3 regions of the Streptomyces sp. RLA012 genome follow, and region 2 is predicted to be linked to each of the others. Evidence: riboswitches for the same ligand, from Rfam matches in the RefSeq annotation. Region 2 holds a riboswitch; each other region holds the start of a gene.
What was found. Region 2 has a riboswitch for cobalamin ahead of RV986_RS17630 (ribonucleoside-diphosphate reductase subunit alpha). Riboswitches for the same ligand answer to the same signal wherever they lie in the genome.

Region 1 (7,768 bases), 7.3 Mb from region 2:
CCCGGAGAGCCTCGTCTCCGGCACTCGCTCCTCGGTACTTGCCACGGGGAGTTGACCTGCCCGGTGGTGCGCCGGGGCAGGACGGAGTGGGCGGCGACGCGCCGTCCACAGCGGGGCCACGAGGGCCTGCAACTGTCTTCGGCAGCGTCCGTGAAATACGGCCAGGGCGATGGCGGCACCTACGGCGATCAGGTGTTCCCGGCCCGCCAGGTTGGGTTTGGCGATCGACTCCCACACCATCGAACCACCGGTGAGTACGAACACGATGGGAGCGCGTCGGACGACCGCGAGGTAGGTGAACAGACCCACCACCGCGGCGGACGGTCCGGTGTCGAGCACCTGCCCGATCGCGGGCGACAGACCCAGACCCCACCAGCCCGGGCCGAGCCCGATCATCACACGCACCGTGAGGGTGCCGGCCAACGTGGTGGCGTACGCGATGGCCAGGGTCCGGGCCCTGCCCAGCGCGAGTTCGGCAAGCGCGAACGCGAGGAACAGTTGGGTGATGCCCGCCCACACGGGCAGGTCGAGGGCGGGGACGTACAGCGACACAGGGGTACGCAGCAGGGCCAGGGGCAGCGGCAGACTGCCCTTGACCCCGCCGATCAGCCTCACCACCGCCGCGCCGGTCGGGTACTGAGCCATCGCGTGGAAGAAGATGACACCGAACGCCGCCACGAACGCCAGCACGAGTCCGGACAGCCCTCGGCGCAGGAGTTGCCGTACCGGCTCGATGACCATGCCGTACCACTCGCCGCGCAGCACATGCCCCGTGGCCAACGCGATCCGGTGCAGCGCGGCGCGGCGCTCATCGACCGCCCCCAGCAATGGCTTCTCCCCTCGACCACCCACAGGACGTCTTATCGTATAGATCGAAAATCGCAAGCCGATGGCCGGTCTCGATCGGGCGCCGGCAACAAGGTTTCCGCCAAGGAGCCGAGGCCCTCCCTGGGGCGCTTCATGACTGAGGGGTACCGACGAGGACAAGGAACCGGCTGCCCTTGCGTTCGTCGACAGGGCCTAGAGTGATCGGGATGAGCGACGATCCCGTGATACTGCGTCCAGTGATCGAGGATGACCTGTCGGTGCTCGAACGGTTCCTGATGGATCCGGAGGCGACCGGGCCGTTCCCATGGCTCGGGTGGTCGGACCCAGGACGCTGGCGGCGGCGCTGGGTGCAGGACGGCCTGCTGAGCGATGGGGATGGCCAGTTGATGGTGGTGACCGGCGCCGACCGGCTCGGCTTCGTGGCCTGGCGGAAGGTCGCGACCTCACGGAACTCGCACTGCTGGAACATCGGAGCCCAACTGCTGCCGGAGGGCCGGGGCCGCGGTGTCGGCACACAGGCCCAACGACTGCTGACACGGTACCTGTTCGCACACACTCCGGTGGTCAGGATCGAAGCGGACACCGAGACGGAGAACATCGCCGAGCAGCGCGCACTGGAGAAGGCCGGCTTCACCCGCGAGGGCGTGCTGCGCAGCACCGTGTTCCGCGACGGGCGGTGGCCGGATGTCGTGCGCTACAGCGTGCTGCGCGGCGACATCGCCCCGACCAGGGTCCGGAGCAGTCCCACACCTGACCCGGTCCGCACCCGGCGCGCCTACGATGCGGCGAGGCCGGTGACAGCAAGCCCGCCGATACCGTCGCCGGTGCCGACTGCCGTGCCTCGGCACAGTGGCACGAGCATGTACTGCTCGCGGTGGGTGACACCCGTCCGGCTGTCGCCCGCGCTCACACGGAGCCCATCCTCCTGGCGCTCCTCCAAGCCAGGGCTACGGTCTCGGGCCGGGTGCCGAGTTGTTCGGCGAGTCCCCGACAGCGGCGGCGCCGGGCTCGGTTGTCCTCGGTGTCGTAGGGATCCGGGATGCGCCGCCGTACGTCGGTGCCGTGCCCGTCGGCCGCTTCCGGTGGACGGCCGTCGCCGCCTCCAGGGCCGCCTGGACAGACAGATTGCCGCCCGGCGTGTGTCAGCGTCCCGGCCGCTGCTGCCGGATGCGCTGCGCGACTTCGCTGTTCTCGGTCTCCCACCACGGACGGACGAGGTCCGGCCCCTGCGCGGACTCCCGCGCCATGGGGGCCACCGGGACCAACTCCGTGTCCAGGCGGCGGTCAAGGGCGACGGTCTCGGCACGTTCGGTGCGCGCCCACTGCACAAGGATGGTGAGCAGGAGGGGCAGCGCCACCAGTTCGGCAATGCCGATCATGGCGCCGCCGCCCAACTGCTGGTCATAGTGCACGTCCGGCGCCCAGGACGGGGCATGGTGCAGATACCAGGCCCCGGCGATCAGCGTGCCGTGGGTCATCACCACGATGCCCGGCACGGCGTCGATGACCCCGTCGAGGAACACCAGCGCCGCCCGGACCGGATGGGTGCACCACTTCGGCAGTGCCTCCTCGCGGGTGAGCACCGGCACCACGAACAGGCTTCCGGCGAGCAGTAGGTGCAGATACATCAGCTCGTGCAGCCGGCCGTCACGCAGGGCGGTCTCGAAGTAGGGCGTGAAGGACACCGTCAGTTCGGTCGCGAGGACCAGGGCCGTGCTGACCAGGGGGAAGGTGAGCAGGCGCATCAGACGTCCGGTCATCACCCGCCGTACGCGGTCGGCGGCCGGCTCGGGCAGGGCCCGGAGTGCCAGTCGGAGCGGATCGCCCAGCGCCAGCCCGAGCGGGGCGATCAGATCGAGGAGGATGTTCTGGACGGCGGCCGGCCAGAACAGCGCACGGTCGTACACGGCCAGCGCGGACATTGTGGCCACAACGAGTGTGCCGAGGCCGAGCAGTGCGAAGGCCGCCACGCGGGACACGGGCCACCGCTCGCCCCGCCGTGCCAACCGCGCTGCCCCCAGGCGTACAGCGCGCCGAGCAGGACGACCAGCAGGAGCGCGGGCACATCCAGGTGCCATGAAGAGAGCAGCCGTCCCGTGGTGAGCTCAGGCAGACTCCCCATCACGACCTCCTCCATCAACACGGCGGACACCCGGCCCGTCCTCCTACCGGTCCATGAGCCGAGCCCGGCCGGATCTCCACGAAGGGCCGGAAAGAGGAACCAGACCTGCCGAGACCCTACGCCGCGTACTCCCCCGGGCCGGTCCCACCCTCACCGGAGTCACCGTATGGCTGGGCCGGGGGCACAGCGGCCAGCGGCGCGGTGACGAGGAAGAGCGGCGGTCACTCGGTCCACGTCCGCCGGGCCCACCCCGATGGCGCTCAAGGAGTGCGGCGAGCGCGCAGCGCAGGCAGTCCGAGTCGGTGCCTCCCATGGCCGAACGGCCCCGCGCCCCGTCCTGGCCCGGCGCGCCCGACCCGTCGGACGCCTGACGACATGGGGCCGTGCCGCCCGGCGGCACGTGCGGGCCGGGGCAGGTCTCCGTCGACCGGCCGACCAGTGTCTCAAGGTCGCGTAACAGTTCCTCGGTCTGCTTCACGCGCTGCGCCAACGCCCTCACCCGGGCGCTCTGGCCGCCGATCTGCCGTCTGCTGACGATCAGCCGCTCGTACTCCTCCGGGGTCAGCGCCACCGCCTCGCGTCCGCCGAGGGTGATGTGCCGCGGTCGTGGTTGTCCGGCCGCTCGGATCCTCCGCCCCTGCCCCTCGCTGCCGTCGTCGACGACGCCGCCGCAATTGTCGTTGCCGCCGTCACCGTGCGTGCGTCATCGGGGAGTCATGTGAGTCGTCAAGTCGTTCGGAGGTCATCGGTGTCGGGAGAACGTGAGAGGGCCCCCGGATGGTCCGGTGGGCCCTCTGCGCGTGATCGCCCGTGCTGTTCTCAGTGCGGTACGGGAGTCGCCCGCGCGGGCGCGACCGCTGCCGGTCGCGGAGCCAGCAGGCGCTGTGCCAACTCGCCGAAGACCAGGCCGAATCCGGTCCAGAGCGTGACCTGGATGGCGAGGGCCGAGGTACGGAACCGCCACAGCAACGTGGCCGGGAAGTCCTTCGGGACCTCGTTGATGACCGGCAGGAACGCGTACGCGAGACCGATCACGACGACGAAGAAGGCGATCGCCGCGACCGTCGCGTACCACGTGCCCCACCTGGGTGCGAGTCGCTTGCCCAGGATCACGGCACCGACCGCGAGGAGCACGCTGAGCAGCATCATCAGGAAGTACAGGGTCGTACGTTTGCCGATGGTGTCGGGGTCGCCGACGGACGGCGGGTTGGCCGGGTACTTGAGGAACGGCACGACGTACACGGCGAGCAGAGCCGTACCCGAGAGCAGCAGTGCCGTGGCACGGGGGGTGAAGCGTCCGACGCGGCCGAGCGCGAAGCAGTAGGCCAGGGCGGCGATACCGCCGAAGGACACCCCGTAGATCAGGACGCCGGTGGCGAGGCCGCCGGTGGACTGGAGGCTACGACTGACGATTTCGACCTCGTGGCCGTGCGCCGGTGCGTGGGCCTCTTCGAAGCCGATGGCGTCGTCGACGCTGGGCTCACCCAGGAAGTAGGCGACACAGAGGGCGAGCACGCCGGCGGCGAGGCCGGCGAGCATGCCCCGAACGAGGAGGTTTCTTACGGTTGCGGAGTTCATGGGTGTGCGGCGTCCCTCGTGTCAGTGGCAGGGGAAGCCGAGGAGGTGGCGGGCGTCGTGCACCCACTCGTGAACGTCCTCGCCGGAGACGACGGAGGTGGCGCCCTGCTCGGCGCCGACGAAGTACAGCAGGACGAGCATCAGGATGCCGAAGAAGACCGCCCAGGGGACGATCGCGCCGATCGGCAGCTTGACGGGGAGAGCGGGGGTGGTGGCTGTCGGCTGGGCGACGGTCTGCGCCATGGCAGGACCTCCTCGGGAGTTCGCGTCCCATCTCGGTGGTGCACAGGACGACAGCTGCGGGTCTGACTTGCGAGGCGCTCCGCCCGTCACAGGCGGTGCGTCTCGTTCACAGTGGCGCGACCGTGCCGGATTTCCACCGGCTTCCGCCATACCGTCGTCGATATCGCACAGACCGTACCGCGTGTCGGGTTCATGGCCAAGACCGCGCCCCCTGCCGTGATCTTCATCTCGCGGACGGGGGCGCGGCCGGTGTGATCTGCGGGTCAGCGGTGGGTGCAGTGGGACGGACGCTTCTCGACGAAGGCGGCCATGCCCTCCTTTCTGGTCGGCCGTCGCGTAGACGTGCGCGGCGATCGCGGTGGAGCCGACGAAGCCGAGCGCGCCGACCCGGGCGGATCCCGCTCGGAGGGCTTGCGGAGAAAGCCGTTGCCGCAGGTGAGGGCAGGAGCAGCCTTCCACGGGGGGATCACCGCGGGGAAGTTGAACGAAGTGATGCCGGCTGTCATCGGTGGCGTCGTGCTCGGCGACGTACTCCCCGGTCACAGTGGCGGGACCGTGCCGGATTCACACCGGCTTTCCCGCACCGCGGATGCCGCCCGCGGGGAGGCGAAGCGGACCGGGGCCCGGAAACGCGCACGGCGGGCGGCGCGGCGGAAGGTGGTCAGTACCGCCGGGCCGGCCAGCAGGACGCACACGAAGTTGCTGACCGCGCGGCCGGTGTCCCAGCCCAGGGAGGTGGCGAGGTCGAAGGCGACGTAGCGGTGCCACTGCTCGGTGAACGGCAGGCCGGGCAGATAGGCGATGGAGCTGTTCGGGTCGAGGGAGAACGGCCAGAAGGAGAGGTTGAGGAGGAATCCGAAGAGGTAGCCGGACACCGATCCGTAGGCGGCCAGGAGGAGCACTTCGCGCCGGCCTCTCGCCCGGGGGAGGAACCCGGCGAGCATGCCGACGAAGGCACAGCCGAACATCTGGTACGGCATCCACGGGCCGACGCCGCCGGTGATGAGCGCGGAGGCGAACAGTGAGGTGCAGCCGAGTGTGAAGCCGAAGCCGGGGCCGTAGACGCGCCCGGCCAGGACGAGGACGAAGAAGACCGTCTCGATGCCCGCGGTTCCCGCACCCAGGGGACGCAGTGCCGCGTTGACGGCGGACAGGACGCCGAGCATCGCGAGCGCCTTGGAGTCGATGCCGCCCTCGGCGATCTCGGAGAGCACCACACACAGGACCAGGACGAGCAGCACGCCGAAGATCAGCGGAGGCGCGTAATTGGAGCCGAACTTCCCCGGTGCTACGACGAAGGGCCAGAAGAACGCGACCAGTCCGACGAAGGCGGCCAGGGCGATGATGATCCCGGCCCTCGGGGTGAGCCGGATGGCCGTGGCGGCGGTGGCGGCGGTGGACGTCATGAGTGCGCCTCGCCGTCGTGGTCTCCGGCGAGTGCGGCAGCCACCTGGTCGACCGTGAGAAAGGGCAGCGGCGCCAGGATCTTCGCGGTCTGGGGAGCGAACACCGGTGAGGCGACGATCACTTCGGACGTCGGTCCGTTGGCGACGATGTCCCCTTCGGCCATGACGACGACCCGGTCCGCGGCGCGCGCGGCGAACTCGACGTCGTGGGTGGAGACGACCACGGTCCGGCCCTGAGTCGCGAGCGTGCCGACGACGCGGGATCTCGGCGGGCGGCCCGCTCAACACCCGGCCGTCACCGGGAAGATGGACGACCCGGTCGGCGTACTGGACGACCCGTTCGAGCCGGTGCTCGGCCATGAGGACGGTGACGCCGAGGTCGTGGACGAGCCGGGTGACGGCGGCGAGGACCTCCTCGGCGGCGGTGGGGTCGAGGGCCGAGGTGGGTTCGTCCAGGACGAGGACACGGGGGTGTGCGGTGAGGACGGAGCCGATGGCCACGCGCTGCTGCTGGCCGCCGGAGAGTTCGTACAGGGCCCGGTGGCGCAGGTCGGCGAGGCCGAGGAGGTCGATGGTCTCCTCGACCCGCTTGCGCATGGTGGCGGGCGGGATGGCCAACTGCTCCATGGCGTAGGCGAGTTCCTCCTCCACGGTGTCGGTGACGAAACCGTCCAGCGGATCCTGGCCCACCACCCCGACGACGTCGGCGAGTTCGCGCGGCGGATGGTGGGCGGTGTCGCGGCCGTCCACGGTGACACGGCCGTAGAGGGTGCCGCCGGTGAAGTGGGGTACGAGCCCGTTGACGGCGCCGAGGAGCGTGGATTTGCCGACGCCCGTGTGACCGACCACGAGGCACAGTTCGCCCTCCTCCACCGTCAGGTCGACCTCGCGCAGGGCGGGTTCGGCCGTGTCGTCGTAGTGGACGGTGACCTGGTCGAAGGTGATCATGAGGCGTCGGCCTTCTCGGTGCGCCGTGCGGGAACGGCGGGAGGGTGCGGAGGGTTCGGGGGCGGGGCCAGGAATCCGGCGGTTCCGGCGAGCAGGATCGCTGCGATGGGGACCAAGGGCAGTGTCGGCCAACTCCGGGGATGGATCGAAGGGTTGAGATCGGCGGCGTGGTAGCCGAGGTTGCTGAACAGCAGCACGGCGGAGAGGATCCCGCTGCCGGCGACGGCCCACTCCGGCAGGCGCCACGGGTTGGGCCGGTACGTCGTACGGATGACCCGGCGCCCGCCCAGGCGCAGTCCCGCCAGGCACAGCAGGGCGCCCGACACCATGGCCGGCAGTCCCAGAAACCGCGGTGCGGTCGCGTCGAGCAGTCCGTAAGCGCCGGCGGACAGTCCGCACATGCCGAGCAGCATCAGCGCCCCGGTGAGGCGGCGGGAGCGGCGGGTGGCGGAGCCGGCCCTGCCGTAGCCGCGGGAGTCCATGGCGGCGGCCAGCCGCAGCGAGCGTTCGAGCGCGTCCTCCAGGACGGGGACCGCTGTGCCGCGCAACGCCTTCAGCCCTTTGGTGCGTCCGGCCCTCAACCTGCGGGCGCGGGCGACGCGTTGGACGCTCTGCACGAGCTGGGGTGCCACGCTGATGGCGA
Region 2 (7,768 bases):
TGGACGTGGACCGCTTCCTCGAAGAGCTGCCGGGAGAGATAAAGGCGCGCCTCGGGGGAGTTGATGTGCTTGTAGAGCGTCAGCACCAGGTTGTTCGCCACGATCGAGTCGCCCGTCGCGAAGAACGCGACCAGCCGTCCGATCATGTGCTGCTCGCCCGGCGAGAGCTTGGCGAGGTCGGTGACGTCCGAGTGGAGGTCGACCTCCTCCACGGTCCAGGTGTTCTTGATGGCGTCCCGGTAGCGCTCGTAGAAGTCGGGGTAGCGCATGGGGCGGAGGGTGAGTTCGAAGCCCGGGTCGAGCAGGTTCTTTTCGGTGGAGCTCATTACTGACAGGCCTCGCAGGACTCGGGGTTCTCAAGGGAGCAGGCGATGGCGTCCTCGTCGGGGATCGCCTGCAGAGGGATGATCTTCTCGGGCTGAGCCTGCGCCTGGGCGGCGCGGGCGATACGGGTCGCCGGGCGGGAGCGCAGGTAGTACGTCGTCTTCAGGCCCGACTTCCAGGCGTACGCGTACATCGAGGAGAGCTTGCCGATGGTCGGCGTCTCCAGGAAGAGGTTCAGGGACTGGGCCTGGTCCAGGTACGGGGTGCGGGCGGCGGCCATGTCGATGAGGCCGCGCTGCGGGATCTCCCAGGCGGTGCGGTACAGGGCTCGTACGTCGGCCGGGATCCAGGCGAAGTCCTGCACCGAGCCGTTCGCGTCGCGCAGCGCCTCGCGGGTGCGGGCGTCCCAGACACCCAGCTCCTTCAGGTCCTTCACCAGGTAGGAGTTGACCTGGAGGAACTCACCGGACAGCGTCTCGCGCTTGAAGAGGTTCGAGACCTGGGGCTCGATGCACTCGTACACGCCCGCGATGGACGCGATGGTGGCGGTGGGGGCGATGGCGAGGAGCAGCGAGTTGCGCATGCCGACGGCGGCGATACGTTCCCGCAGGGCCGTCCAGCGCTCCGGCCAGGTCAGCTCCACGTCGTAGTGGTCGGGGTGCAGGACGCCACGGGCCGTACGGGTCTTCTCCCAGGCCGGGAGCGGGCCGCCGCGCTCCGCGAGGTCGGCCGAGGCCTCGTACGCGGCGAGCATGATCCGCTCGGCGATGCGCGTGGAGAGGGCCTTCGCCTCGGGCGAGTCGAAGGGCAGGCGCAGCTTGAAGAAGACGTCCTGGAGGCCCATCGCGCCGAGGCCGACGGGCCGCCACTTCGCGTTCGACCGGCCGGCCTGCTCGGTCGGGTAGAAGTTGATGTCGACCACGCGGTCGAGGAAGGTGACGGCCGTGCGGACCGTCTCGTCCAGCCGCTCCCAGTCGATGTCCCCGGCCGTCGTGTCGACGAACGCGCCGAGGTTCACCGAGCCCAGGTTGCACACCGCGGTCTCGCCGTCGTCCGTGACCTCCAGGATCTCGGTGCACAGGTTCGAGGAGTGGACGGTGTGGCCCGGCTCCGCGGTCTGGTTGGCGGTGCGGTTGGCGGCGTCCTTGAAGGTCATCCAGCCGTTGCCGGTCTGCGCGAGGGTGCGCATCATGCGGCCGTAGAGGTCACGGGCCGGGATGGTCTTCTTGGCGAGCCCCTCGGCCTCCGCCCTGCGGTACGCCGCGTCGAACTCCTCGCCCCACAGGTCGACCAGTTCGGGCACGTCGGAGGGCGAGAAGAGGGACCACTGCCCGTCGGTGTCGACCCGGCGCATGAACTCGTCCGGGATCCAGTGCGCGAGGTTCAGGTTGTGGGTGCGGCGGGCGTCCTCACCGGTGTTGTCGCGCAGCTCCAGGAACTCCTCGATGTCGGAGTGCCAGGTCTCCAGGTAGACCGCGGCCGCGCCCTTGCGCCGGCCGCCCTGGTTCACGGCGGCGACCGAGGCGTCCAGCGTCTTCAGGAACGGGACGATGCCGTTGGAGTGCCCGTTCGTGCCGCGGATGAGGGAGCCGCGGGAACGGATCCGGCTGTACGACAGACCGATGCCGCCCGCGTGCTTCGACAGGCGCGCCACCTGGTGGTAGCGGTCGTAGAGGGAGTCCAGCTCGTCCAGCGGGGAGTCGAGGAGGTAGCAGGACGACATCTGCGGGTGCCGGGTGCCGGAGTTGAAGAGCGTGGGGGAGGAGGGGAGGTAGTCGAGGCGGCTCATGAGCCCGTAGAGCGCCGCGACCTCGTCCAGGGCCCGGTGCGTGTCGTCCTCGGCCAGGCCCGCGGCCACGCGGAGCATGAAGTGCTGGGGCGTCTCGATGACCTTGCGGGTGATCGGGTGCCGCAGCAGATAGCGGCTGTGCAGGGTGCGCAGGCCGAAGTAGCCGAAGCGGTCGTCGCCGTCGGTGTCGATCAGCGCGTCCAGACGGGCCGTGTGCAGCCCTGCGAACTCCGCCGTGCGGTCGGCGATCAGGCCCTCGCGGTGGCCCGTGGCGATGGACTCGGAGAAGGTCGTGACGCCCTGGGAGGCGGCCTCCGCCGCGATGCTGATCGTCAGCAGCCTGGCGGCCAGCCGGGAGTAGACGGGGTCGTCGGAGATGAGGCCGGCGGCCGCCTCGGTGGCCAGCTCGCGCAGCTCCGTGTCGTCCGCGCGGGCGGACCGGCCGCGCAGCGCGGCGGCGGCGACCCGGCCGGGGTCGGCGTCGGGGAGGTCGGCGGTGAGGTCGGTCAGGGTACGCAGCAGCGTGGTACCGGGACCGTCCGTCTCCACCGGGACCTGCCTCCGCTGCTGCTCCTGCGGTGCAAAAGCGGTAGCTGAAGCCGGGTCGGCTGGCGCGATGGTCACTTGGGGCTCTCCCTCGCTCGGCACGGGGCCTGGCGGGGCGGGGGCAGCTCACGAGCGCACACGGCGTCGCGTCCACCGGCCCATTCCGCGAGGCCCGGACGTCCTGCGCCCGGGCCGGACGGCCGGGCGCACTGTCGGCAGGTCCTCGGACTGACGCGAATACGTGCCCGCGCATGCGCGAACACGTATAAGTACACCGTTGCGGGACAGTTCCGGATTCGCACCGGATTCCCCTGCGGCGACAGCGAGCATGAGCATACATCTTGTGTCGGGCTGCGGTGGCACCCCCAGATGTTGTGTCGCGTCGGTTTCAGAGCGTCAACTTCTAGGTGAGGAGAGTGATTGGGCGAGGAGAGCGATTGGGCGAGGAGAGCGATTGGGTGCGGAAAGGGATTGGGTGAAGAGAGCGACGCGGCCGAGGCACGGGACGCGCAGGGGGCGGCGGGGGTGGTGAACCCCCGCCGCCCCTGTGGTTCCGCGTGGTCAGTGGGTCGGGGCCGTGGCGGGTGGGAGCTCCACCTCGACCCCGGGTTCGCCCGAGTCCGCCGTGTAGTCCTCCGGAGACGTCTCGTCGATGCCGTCGACGACCTTGAAGGCGCGCAGGGCGAAGGTGAGGACGACGGTCACCACGGCGTTCAGGACGAATGCCGTCAGACCGATGTAACCGATCTCCCCGATGCCGGGGATCTCCTTCGAGCTGCCGCCGAAGTGCTTCTGGGTCGGCGAGGCGACCCCGTACGCGGCGAGCGTGCCGTACAGCATGCCGACCGCCCAGCCCGCGAGCAGCGCCCAACGGTGGAACCAGCGGGTGAACAGGCCGCCGACCAGCGCCGGGAAGGTCTGCAGGATCCAGATGCCGCCGAGCAGCTGGAAGTTGATCGCGACCGTCTTGTCCATCGTCAGGACGAAGACCAGCGCGCCCACCTTCACCAGCAGCGACACCAGCTTGGAGACCCTGGTCTCCTGCTGCGGGGTCGCGTCCGGTTTGATGAAGTCCTTGTAGATGTTGCGGGTGAAGAGGTTCGCGGCCGCGATGGACATGATCGCCGCGGGCACGAGCGCGCCGATGCCGATCGCCGCGAAGGCCACCCCCGCGAACCAGTCCGGGAACATGTTCTCGAAGAGCTGCGGGATGGCGAGCTGGCCGTTGGTGACCTTCACCCCGGCGGCGATCGCCATGAAGCCGAGCAGCGCCAGCAGGCCCAGCATCAGGGAGTACAGGGGGAGGATCGTGGTGTTGCGGCGGATCACCTCACGGCTGCGGCTGGACAGCGTCGCCGTGATCGAGTGCGGGTACATGAACAGCGCGAGCGCGGAGCCCAGGGCGAGAGTGGCGTACGTCCACTGGCCCGCTTCGGCGGGGACGAGCCCGCCCGCGCCCGCCGCCGTGTACTTGTCGCCGGCCGCCTTGAAGATCTCGTCGAAGCCGCCCAGCTTGATCGGGATGTAGATGATGGCCACCGCGATCACGATGTAGATCAGGGTGTCCTTCACGAATGCGATCATGGCGGGGGCCCGCAGCCCCGAGGAGTAGGTGTACGCGGCCAGTACGCCGAACGCGATGAGCAGCGGGAGGTCCTTGACGAACCAGTTCGTGTCGTCGCCGCCGCCCACGCCCATCACGTCGAGGACGGCTTGGATGCCGACCAGCTGGAGCGCGATGTACGGCATGGTGGCGAGGATGCCGGTCACGGCCACGGCGAGGGACAGACCCTTGGAGCCGAAGCGGCCGCGTACGAAGTCCGAGGTCGTCACATATCCGTGCTTGTGGGAGACCGACCACAGGCGGGGGAGGAAGGTGAAGATCAGCGGGTAGACGATGATCGTGTACGGAACGGCGAAGAAGCCGGCCGCACCCGCCGCGTAGATCGCCGCCGGTACGGCGACGAAGGTGTACGCCGTGTAGAGGTCGCCGCCGAGCAGGAACCAGGTGATCCAGGTGCCGAACGACCGCCCGCCCAGGCCCCACTCGTCGAGGCTGTGCTCGTCGTCGGCCCGGCGCCAGCGCGCGGCCAGGAAGCCCATGACCGTGACGGCCAGGAAGAAGAAGATGAAGACGCCGAGTGCGACGCCGTTCACACCGTCGTTCATGCTCCGGCACCCCCCTCGGCGGAAGCGCGGTCGGACCGGGAGCGCTGGGCCCGCTGGTCGATCTGCCACAGCTTGTACGCGGTCATCGTGAGCACCGTGGATATGAGCACCCACAGCATCTGGTACCAGTAGAAGAACGGGATGCCGATGAAGGCGGGGTCCGGTTTGGCGTAGGAGCCGACCCACAGCATCGCGACGAAGGGTGCCAGCAGGCACACGGCGATCACTGCGCGGAGCGGTGTCACCAGCGGCGCTTTCGCCGCCGGCGGTTTCGGTTCAGGCGCGTCTGACATACGGCGGCTCCGTCTCCTGGCTGGTCACCTGTGCAATGCGCAGGCAATCTAGGCGACGGTGTCAGGCAAACGGAACCCCTCGTCCGCATCTCGATCCGGGACGGGGCGCGCGGACGTACCCGGCGCGCCGACGCAAGTGGCCGATTCCCACCGGTACTTGTGGCCTGCGGCTCCCGCGGGCGCCGGGCTCGCGGGAGCCGCAGGCGCCTCGGGCTCGCTGCTTGCGCGGGTGTTTGCAGGTGCCTACAGGTGCCCTGGGCCGGCAGCTCCCGCAGAGGTTCGTGGCGCGCTGCTCCTGCGGGCGCTCGTGGCCTGTTACGGCTGCGGGCGCCCGTGGCCTCTTGCTCCTGTTACTCCTGCGGGCGCTTGAGCCGGGCCACGAACTTGTACCGGTCGCCCCGGTACACCGACCGCACCCACTCCACCGGTTCGCCCTGCCGGTCCAGCGAGTGCCGGGAGAGCATCAGCATCGGCAGGCCGACGTCGGTGCCGAGCAGGCCGGCCTCGCGCGGGGTGGCCAGCGAGGTCTCGATGGTCTCCTCGGCCTCCGCGAGATGGATGTCGTACACCTCGGCGAGCGCGGTGTAGAGCGAGGTGTACTTCACGAGACTGCGGCGCAGCGCCGGGAAGCGCTTCGCGGACAGATGGGTCGTCTCGATCGCCATCGGCTCGCCGCTCGCGAGGCGCAGGCGTTCGATGCGCAGCACCCGGCCGCCGGCCGAGATGTCGAGCAGCTCGGCGAGGGTGTCGTCGGCGGTGATGTAGCCGATGTCCAGGAGCTGCGAGGTGGGCTCCAGACCCTGGGCGCGCATGTCCTCGGTGTACGAGGTGAGTTGGAGCGCCTGGGAGACCTTGGGCTTGGCGACGAAGGTGCCCTTGCCCTGGATGCGTTCGAGGCGGCCCTCGACGACCAGTTCCTGGAGGGCCTGGCGCACGGTCGTGCGCGAGGTGTCGAACTCGGCGGCGAGCGTGCGCTCGGGCGGTACCGGTGTACCGGGCGGCAGTGTCTCCGTCATGTCGAGCAGATGCTTCTTGAGGCGGTAGTACTTGGGCACGCGCGCGGTACGGATGGGGGCCCCACCCTCGTTCTCCGCACTGCTGACGTCGGTGCTCATGCTCTGCCTTCCCGGCTCCGGGTGCCGAAGCGACCGACATCCCGTCGGTCACGGCTCACATCGTGGCACGGCTTTGTGTGCGAGTGTCCCCCCGCATGCTCCGTGATCCCCTCTATATACCGTTGGTCTACCTGTTGGTCTAGTCCACCGCGCGCAGAAGAGCCGGATCGGCGGCACGGATCGGCGGCGGGGAGAGGTGTGGGGCGGGGCGGCCGTGGTGCATGAACGGTCCTGTTGTTTATGCCACTTACCTACTTAAAGATCCTTGCATATGTAGGTCCCATAACGGACGGTCGGCCGGGCTTACACACCCTTGACACCCCTCTAGGTCTAGGCCAAGCTCCCCGTACTGGTCTACACCATTGGTCCAGTCCCAGTCCCACGGGCCGTACTCGGCAACGCTTCGGCATGTGTCACCGCGGTGGGCAGGGGGGTTTATGGCATCCCTGAGGAGGGTGGCGTGAAGCGGAAGCTGGCAGCCGCGATCGGTATCGCGGGCATGATGGTCTCCATCGCGGCATGCGGGGACAGTGACAACAAGTCCGGGGGCTCGGACAACGGCGCGGATGCCAAGGCGCTGACCGTCTGGCTCACGGTGGACGCGCAGAACAACTGGCCGGAACTGGTCAAGGCCGCCGACGCGGTGGTGCAGAAGGCCCACCCGGGCGTCAAGATCAACCACGAGTACTACGGCTGGCCGGACAAGAACGCCAAGCTCGACGCGGTCCTCGCCACCGACAAGGCCCCCGACGTGGTCGAGATGGGCAACAGCGAGATACTCAGCTACGTGGTCAAGGGCGCCTTCGCCCCCGTGGACGCGTCGAAGTTCGAGAACTCGGCGGACTGGCTGGACGGCCTCAAGTCCTCCGTCACCTACCAGGGCAAGACCTACGGTGTGCCGTACTACGCCGGTGGCCGCGTCGGTAACTGGCGCAAGGACGTGGCGGCTTCGGTCGGCATCAAGACGCCCCCGAAGACGTACAAGGAGCTCATCTCCGACCTGGACAAGATCCAGAAGAAGGAGGGGAGCAAGTACAGCGCCTGGTACCAGCCCACCCGTGACTGGTACGCCGCGATGTCCTTCGTCTACGACGCCGGCGGCTCCATCGCCGAGGACGAGGGCGGTCAGTGGAAGGCCAACCTGTCGTCGCCCGAGTCCCTGAAGGGGCTCGACGACTGGAAGGCCATCGTCGACAAGTACATGCACGGCGACAAGACCAAGGACGAGGCCGACCGGTACATCGTCTACGCCCAGGGCAAGTCCGCCATGATCTTCGGCGCCGCCTGGGAGGGCGCGACCGCCGAGGCCCCGGAGACCGACAAGACCGGGAAGCTCAAGGGCAACCTGGAGAACTTCGTGATGCCCGGCCCGTCCGGCAAGAACATCCCCGTCTTCCTCGGCGGTTCCGACCTCGTCGTCCCGACGAAGTCCAAGGCGCAGGCCCTCGCCGCCGAGTGGATCAACGCCTTCACGGGCCCCGCGGGCCAGAAGGGCCTGATGGCCAAGGGCAACCTGCCCAACAACAAGACCG
Region 3 (7,768 bases), 7.1 Mb from region 2:
AGTTGCAGGGCCCGCACGCCGAGGCGATCTTCGAGAAGGTCAACGGCGGCCCGATGCCCGACATCCCGTTCTTCACCATGGGCCGCTTCAGCGTAGGCCCGCACGAGGTCACCGCGCTCAACCACCGGATGTCCGGCTTCCCGGGCTACGAGTTCACCGGGCCGTACGCGGACATCGAGTCGGTGCGCGACACCATCGTGGAGGCCGGTGCCGAGTACGGCCTGCGCCAGATCGGTGCCCGCGCCTACGCGTCGGTCGCCACCGAGTCGGGCTGGATCGCCAACACCCTGCCCGCGACCTACTCCGGCGAGGACATGAAGGCGTTCCGCGAGTGGCACTCGGCGCGCTCGTTCGAGGGCAACCTCGCGCTCGGCGGCAGCTACGTCGCCGACCGGATCGAGGACTACTACACCACCCCGTGGGACCTCGGCTACGGCCACATCCTCAAGTTCGACCACGACTTCGTCGGGCGCGCGGGACTTGAGGCGATCAAGGACCAGCCGCACCGCCGCAAGGCCTGGGTGCTCTGGGACCGCGACGACGTCGCGAAGATCTTCGCGAGCATGTACGAGCAGGGCGACCAGCGCTTCAAGTACATGGAGATGCCTGCGGCCTTCTACACCGCCTGTCAGTTCGACCGTGTGGAGAAGGACGGCGAACTCGTCGGAGCGGCGATGCTGACCTCGTACTCCGCGAACGTACGCGGCTGGATCTCGCTCGGCACGATCGACCCGGCGGCCGCGGCCGGCGACCAGGTGGAGATCGTGTGGGGCGAGCCGAACGGCGGCTCGCCGAACCCGGCCGTCGAACGCCACGCCCAGACGCGCGTGCGCGGAACGGTCATGGCGCGTCCGTTCGCCAAGAAGCACTGACCGGGCAGCCGACCGGCCGGAAAGAGGCAGGGCGACGGCCGCCTCGACTCCGCAGGACGGCATCGATCAGGCGGGCTCACCGGTTCAGCTGCTGCGGCAGCGCGAGGACCGGTACGTGCTGAGTGGAGTGCCGCCGGATCTGTTCCTCTCCTGCACGAGCGGGAGCGGGAGATCACCGACACGCTGGTGGAACTGGCGGTGCGGCAGCCGACAACGCGCCGTCCCACCCGCTTCACCCCGTCAACTCCCCTTCATATGCTGCTACTTGCCCGCATCCAGCGTGGCAGGGACAGGGGGACCACCGTGGCGCATCCGACCGGAGCCGATGGGCTGGGACCATTGATCGGCGAGTACGGATACGACTGGGAGCGGGCCCGGCGCGGCGCTGTCGGCTGGCTTGTGGTCGGCGTGCTGGGCACCGTCGTCGGCATCCCTCTGGTCATCAGTTACGCCGGCGACGCCGGAAGCGGCGGCTCCAGCCCACTGCCCGGCATCGTGATCGGCCTGGGCCTGGTCGGGCTCGCCGTCGGCGGCACCCTGCTGGCCCGCAGCATCACCCGCCGACGGGAGGTCTTCCGCCTCTACCAGGGCGGCCTGGTGCACCAGCGGGCCGACGCCGAACGTGTCCTGGTCTGGCAGGACATCGCCCGGGTGGACTACGACGAGAACGACCGGGCCGCCGCCCGGTTCGCGGGCACCGATGTGCGCTGCCTGATCCACCTCAGAGCCGGCGGCCGAATCCGCGTCACCGGCTACCACGACAACGCCCACCGGCTGGGCAGCACCCTGTGGCGTGCCATCGCCAAGAACGAACCCCCGGCCGCTCCCTGACCGCCCCTGGAGGACGGTACCGCGTGTCTCGTTCTGTGGCGCGGCCCGCCGTCGCTGTCGGGATGTCCGACGTCAGGGCGTACCCCGAGACGGGAGCCAGTGCCTGATCTTGGTAGTCCGCCGAAGCCAGTCGTGCCACATCCGAGGCCAGGGAATCCGGTGGAAATCCGGAACTGACGTGCAGCGGTGAGGGGGACGGGCGGGGCACTCGACGCCACTGGAGCGAGGCGGGCCGGCCGAAGGAGCCGGTGCGCAACGCGCCGGGAAGGCGCTCCGTCCGGACGAACCCGGGTCCGAAGACCTGCCGGCGCCTCCCCGCCACGAGCGAGGAGGACCTCCATGGGCCAGGCTCCGCGTTCGAGCCCCGACAGGCAGGGCATGCCCGTGCTGCGTACCGTTCCCGTCCCTCTCCGCCGTACCGCGGCCCTCCTCCTGGCGCCCGCCCTGCTGCTGACCGCCTGTGGCGGTTCCAAGGGGGAACACGCCGACGACGAGGCGGCCGAGTCGGCCGCAGGCTTCCCGCTCTCCCTCGGCCTCGCCGACCACATGGCCGGCACCGCCACCTGGACCGACCCGGTGCTGAAGGGCCTGGAGAAGGCGAACGCGTCCGTGTCGCGCCTGGCCGACAACGCCCCCTCCTTCGCAAAGGTCCTCGACGCCGAACCCGACCTCGTCACCGCCTCGTTCGTCTCGACCCTCGGCACGGGCGGCGTCGCCACCCGCGAGCAGTTCGAGAAACTGGGCGTGCCCACGTACGTCTCCCCGGCCGACTGCGCCGCCGGCCGGACCGTCGCCGAGGGCAGCCCCGCCGACGTCCTCACCCCCGCCCTCATCAAGGACGTGTACGGCGTCCGCGCCGAGGTCGTCCACGCCCCCGGCCATCCTGTGATCCGCTTCCTGCGCTCGGAAAGTCGGGCACCGCACCGGCGGGTCCGACCGAGCCCGGCCCACCGCGGATCGACCGGAACCGCGGCACTTTCGCGACACACCCGGCAGGACACCGTCCGCTTCAGCCGGGACGGTCGTTGCTGGTGTGACCGATGTTCCCGGCAGCAACGAGTGATGTGCGTCAAGGCGGTGCTCCCCGGGGGCGACACCGCCTTCGACGTGCGGCAGCGGATCGTCCATGACGTGCAGCAGTGCACTCGGCCATTGCTTTGAACGATTCAAAAACCCTGCCCTGTCTGGGACTCTGCTCAGCAGACGCCGTTCCGGTAGGGGTGATTGCGCCTCACCAAAAGCGCCCTTTTGTGGTGAACATTGACGGTAGCGGCCTTCCGTGTGTGAACCCTTGACGCTCGCGATGTGCACACCTACCGTCTCCGGCGGACGATGTAAAACGATTCAAGTCACCGAAGTACGCGACTTCTGCCGTCAGTTGAGCCCGTAGTCCTCCGCCGTCGCGCCTGCCCTCGCATCCGTGCCCGGAGGCACTCCCCCTGCCCGGAAGGAGCATGGCGCCTTGTCCGCACCGCGCGACACGCCCCGCCCGTCCCGACGCCAGATCCTCGTCGCCGCATCCGTCGCGGCAGCCGCCGCCTCGCCGACCCCGCAGACGGCCCGCGCCGCCACGGCCGGACGGCGGCCGGCTCTCGTCCCCTTCCCGTCGGCCGATGTCCGGCTGCTGGAGAGCCCGTTCCTCGCCAACATGCGGCGCACCTGCACGTATGTGCTCTTCGTCGACGCCGACCGGCTGCTGCACACCTTCCGTCTGAACGTGGGACTGCCCTCTTCGGCCGAGCCGTGCGGGGGATGGGAGGCGCCGGGGATCCAGTTACGCGGCCACACCACCGGGCACCTGCTCAGTGCGCTGGCCCAGGCGCACGCCCATACCGGCGACGACGCCTACGCGGCCAAGGGCCGTTCGATCGTGTCGGTGCTGGCCCAGTGCCAGCAGTCCGCCGAGGCCGCCGGCTACCACCGCGGCTACCTGTCCGCCTTCCCCGAGTCCGTCTTCGACCAGCTCGAAGCCGGGGGCAAGCCCTGGGCGCCGTACTACACCCTCCACAAGATCATGGCGGGCCTGCTCGACCAGTACGAACTGAGCGCCAATGAGCAGGCGTTGGCCGTGCTGCTGGACATGGCGGCCTGGGTGGACGCCCGCACCGCACCGCTCTCCCGCGAGCTGATGCAGACGGTGCTGAACGTGGAATTCGGCGGCATGAACGACGTACTCGCCCGCCTTCATCTGCTGACCGGTGACCCGGCGCACCTCCGCACCGCCCGGCGGTTCGACCACGAGGCGCTGTACGCCCCACTGGCCGCCGGCCGGGACGAACTCGCGGGGCACCACGCCAACACCGAGATCGCCAAGACAGTGGGAGCGGTACCGAGCTACGAGGCCACGGGTGAGAGCCGCTACCTCGACATCGCCGACCACTTCTGGACGACGGTCGTACGGGACCACTCGTACGCCATCGGGGGCAACTCGAACCAGGAGCTGTTCGGGCCGCCGGGCGAGATCGTCAGCCGGCTGTCCGAGGTGACCTGCGAGAACTGCAACAGCTACAACATGCTCAAGCTGGGCCGGCAACTGTTCCTGCACCGTCCCTCCCGCGCCGAGCACATGGACCACCACGAGTGGACGCTCTACAACCAGATGCTCGGCGAACAGGACCCCGACTCCGCGCACGGATTCGTCACCTACTACACCGGGTTGTGGGCGGGTTCGGAGCGGCAGCCCAAGGGCGGCCTGGGTGCCGCGCCCGGCAGCTACAGCGGGGACTACGACAACTTCTCCTGCGACCACGGGACCGGTCTGGAGACGCACACCAAGTTCGCCGACAGCATCTACTTCCGCACCCGCGGCACCGGTACACGTGGTCCTTCGCTGTACGTCAACCTGTTCATCCCCTCCGAACTGCACTGGCGGGAAACCGGAGTGACGGTCGTTCAGGAGACGTCGTATCCCACGAGCGACCGCACCCGTCTCACCGTCACCGGGGGAGACGCACGCTTCACGCTGAGGATGCGTGTCCCCGGCTGGGTGGCGGACACCGGCAGACCCGCCGTGCTCAAGGTCGACGACCGGCACTACCCGGCCAGGCTGGAGCCGGGGACGTACGCCACGGTGGAACGGCGCTGGCGCTCGGGGGACACCGTGGAGCTCGTGCTGCCCCGCGAGCCCGTCTGGAAGGCCGCGCCCGACAATCCGCAGGTGAAGTCACTGTCGTACGGCCCCTTGGTCCTCGCGGGGGAGTACGGCGACACCCCGCTCGCCGTCCTCCCCTCGATCCGGCCGGACACCCTGCGCCCCTCGCCCGGCACTGCCACGGCCTTCACCGCACTCGCCGACGACCGCCGCGTGTCACTGCGACCGTTCCACGAAGTGCACCATCAGCGGTACAACGTGTACTGGGCCGTGCGGCCGCGCCCCGCACACGAACGGGACATCGCCCGCTACCCCTTCGACGAGGGGAACGGCATCTCGGCCACCGACCGTACCGGCACCTTCCCCGACGCGACGCTCGTCGGCGGCGCCACCTGGGCCGAAGACGACGGTGTGCGCTCGGTGTCCCTCGACGGACAGGGCGGCCATGTCGCGCTCCCCGCCGGTCTGCCGAGCGGGCTCGACGAACTGACCGTCAGCGTACGGGTGCGCGTGGACACCCTGGTCGCCTCCGCCCGCGTCTTCGACCTGGGATTCCACAAGGAGACCTATCTGTTCCTGGCGGCCACCACCGGCGCCGGGCGGGCCAGGGCCGCTCTGAAGATCGCCGGAATGCAGGCCGAGGACTTCGTCGACGCGGCCGCCCCGCTTCCCGTCGGCCGGTGGACCCATGTGACCCTCACCCTTGCCGGCGGCAGCGGCGGCACCGGCGTCCTGTACGTCGACGGCGCCGAATCCGGCCGCAACCCCGCCATGGTGGCGAGCCCGCTGCTGCTCGGCGCGAGCACCCGCAACTACCTGGGCCGCTCGCAGAACACCACCCACCCGTATCTGCACGGCGCCGTCCGCGACTTCCGCCTGCACAACCGGGCCCTGACCGCGTCCGAGGTGGCGCGCCTGGCCGCCGGCTGACCGGCATCCAGCCCCCGGCATCCTCCCGTACGCCCGCTGTCGTTCAGCCGTTCCGTCCGGTGCGCGCCTCGGCGCCCGCCACCCCCGCAGGAGTTCACCCATGCCTCACAACGACCTGTCCCGACGCCGCTTCGTGGTCGCGGCCGGTGCCGCGGGCACCGTACTCGCGATGGGACCCCCCGATCCCGCCCGAGCCGCCGAATCCGCCACGAGCGCCGAACCCGGCTTTCTCGCACGGCACTTCGCCGATCCCCGCAAGGACAGCAGACCGACCGTCTACTGGTACTGGAACGGACCCGTCACCCCCGAACTGGTGGACCGTCAGATGGCGGAGCTGCGGTCCAAGGGCATGTACGAAGTGGTGCTCTTCCCGTTCGACAACGCCGAGATGCAGCCGGTGTTCTTCACCGAGGAGTGGTTCGACATCGTCGGACACGTACTGCGCACGGCGGAACGGACCGGCATGCGGGTGTGGCTGTTCAACGACGACCACTTCCCCAGCGGCCGGGCGGGCGAGTACGTCGTCAAGGGCGGCACGGTCGGCTCCCGCACCTACGCGCCACGGCCCGACCTGCGGCTGAAGGGGTTGTGGCGCTCGACCACCGTCGTGGCGGGACCCGTCACCGTCGACCTGCGCCGCAGCACCGGAGTGGGCGTGGAGGCCGGAAACCTGGTCGCCGACGCGGCGGTGCTCGACGGCGCCGCCGTACTGCGCGACGGCGACCGATGGACGGACTGCACCGTCACCGGCAGTGCCAAGGCCGACCACACCGCGGCCGGCCTCGTCGTCCGGGCCTCGTCCGACGGACTCGACGGTTACGCCGTCGCCTTCGACCAGACCGGAGTCGTCACCGTCCTGCGGCTGGCCCGCGGGGCCGACCCCGTCGAACTGCTGCGCAGCACCCGGACCGACGGCTTCAACAAGACCAAGTTCCACACCGTGGCCGTCACCGTCCGCGCGACGACACTGTCCGTCACCCTGGACGGCAAGGACAAGGGCAGCGTCAGCGACGACCGGTACGCGGCCGGCGGGGCCGGCGTACGGGCCGTGGCCGACCAGCGTTCCCTGTGGGACAGCTTCACCGTCGCGGCGGCCGACGGCACCGCGCTGCACACCGCGACCTTCGACGACCCGGCCGCAGCGGGGGACTTCCCCGAACGGGCCCGCCTCGGCGACCGGGCCACGGCCGTCGCCGCCGCGGCCCGGCCGGCCGGTACCGCCGACGCCGCCGACGTGGTCGACCTGACCGGACGGCTGAGCGGCGACCACACCTGGCAGGTCCCCGCGGGCCGTTGGCAGATCGACCTGTTCGGAGGAGTCCCCCTTGTCGACGACACCCAGGGCTACAGCCGCAGTTACGTCGATCTGCTCGACGACGAGCCCGTCGAACTCTTCCTCGACATCGTGCCCGGCGAGTACCACCGCCGCTTCGGCCGCTACTTCGGCACGGTGGTGCCCGGATTCTGGGACGACGAGCCGTTCTTCGCCTCGGCCGAAGCGCACTTCCGGCGCCTGCCGTGGTCGCCCACGCTCGACAAGGCGCTGCGAGCGGTGAACGTCGAACCCGGGATCGCCTACGCCTGTGCCTTCGACGACCTGGGCCGCGACGGCAGGATCGCCCGCGGCCGCTACTGGCGAGCCGTGTCCAACCGCTTCGCCCGCTACTTCCGGAAACAGGCCCGCTGGTACGAGCAGCGGGACGTCGCCCTGATCACCAACCCCCTCTACGACGAGACGGCCCCCGCCAAGCGCATCCCGTCCACCGGGGACCTGCACAAGGTCAACCAGTGGGCCCAGGTTCCCGGTGGCGACATCATCACCGCCGAGTACGTGGCAGGCCGGCCCACCATGATCCCCCGTAACCCCGCGTCCGTCGCCCACCAGATGGGCCGGGAGCGGGCCCTGCTGGAGATGTTCGGCAACATGGGCTGGCAGGTCACGCCCGGCTTCGTGCACGCGACCGTCGGCGCGCAGGCCACCCGGGGCATCAACCTGACCGTCCTGCACGCCCTGTGGACCGACGAGACGCTCGTCTACTTCCCG

Region 1: it holds a riboswitch for cobalamin, as region 2 does, so the genes downstream of both, RV986_RS51045 (CbtB domain-containing protein) here and RV986_RS17630 (ribonucleoside-diphosphate reductase subunit alpha) in region 2, are expected to answer to the same signal.
Region 3: it holds a riboswitch for cobalamin, as region 2 does, so the genes downstream of both, RV986_RS50210 (hypothetical protein) here and RV986_RS17630 (ribonucleoside-diphosphate reductase subunit alpha) in region 2, are expected to answer to the same signal.

What each region holds. Positions count from the first base shown of each region.
Region 1 covers NZ_JBWDPA010000002.1:11,222,505-11,230,272, reverse strand. Annotated here, with positions in the region: gene RV986_RS51065 (hypothetical protein) at 1-828, opposite strand, end outside; partial or broken gene RV986_RS51060 (GNAT family N-acetyltransferase) at 1,035-1,451, shown strand; partial or broken gene RV986_RS51055 (cytochrome c oxidase assembly protein) at 1,971-2,950, opposite strand; gene RV986_RS51050 (CbtA family protein) at 3,770-4,528, opposite strand; gene RV986_RS51045 (CbtB domain-containing protein) at 4,550-4,771, opposite strand; cobalamin riboswitch at 4,807-4,942, opposite strand; partial or broken gene RV986_RS51040 (aldehyde dehydrogenase family protein) at 5,087-5,277, opposite strand; gene RV986_RS51035 (ECF transporter S component) at 5,311-7,125, opposite strand; gene RV986_RS51030 (energy-coupling factor transporter transmembrane component T) at 7,122-7,768, opposite strand, start outside.
Region 2 covers NZ_JBWDPA010000002.1:3,911,267-3,919,034, reverse strand. Annotated here, with positions in the region: gene RV986_RS17635 (ribonucleotide-diphosphate reductase subunit beta) at 1-326, opposite strand, end outside; gene RV986_RS17630 (ribonucleoside-diphosphate reductase subunit alpha) at 326-2,737, opposite strand; cobalamin riboswitch at 2,857-2,995, opposite strand; gene mctP (monocarboxylate uptake permease MctP) at 3,221-4,828, opposite strand; gene RV986_RS17620 (DUF3311 domain-containing protein) at 4,825-5,121, opposite strand; gene RV986_RS17615 (GntR family transcriptional regulator) at 5,472-6,236, opposite strand; gene RV986_RS17610 (extracellular solute-binding protein) at 6,697-7,768, shown strand, end outside.
Region 3 covers NZ_JBWDPA010000002.1:11,027,232-11,034,999, forward strand. Annotated here, with positions in the region: gene RV986_RS50200 (aminomethyl transferase family protein) at 1-872, shown strand, start outside; gene RV986_RS50205 (hypothetical protein) at 1,176-1,703, shown strand; cobalamin riboswitch at 1,853-2,006, shown strand; gene RV986_RS50210 (hypothetical protein) at 2,082-2,864, shown strand; gene RV986_RS50215 (glycoside hydrolase family 127 protein) at 3,166-5,724, shown strand; gene RV986_RS50220 (glycosylhydrolase-like jelly roll fold domain-containing protein) at 5,825-7,768, shown strand, end outside.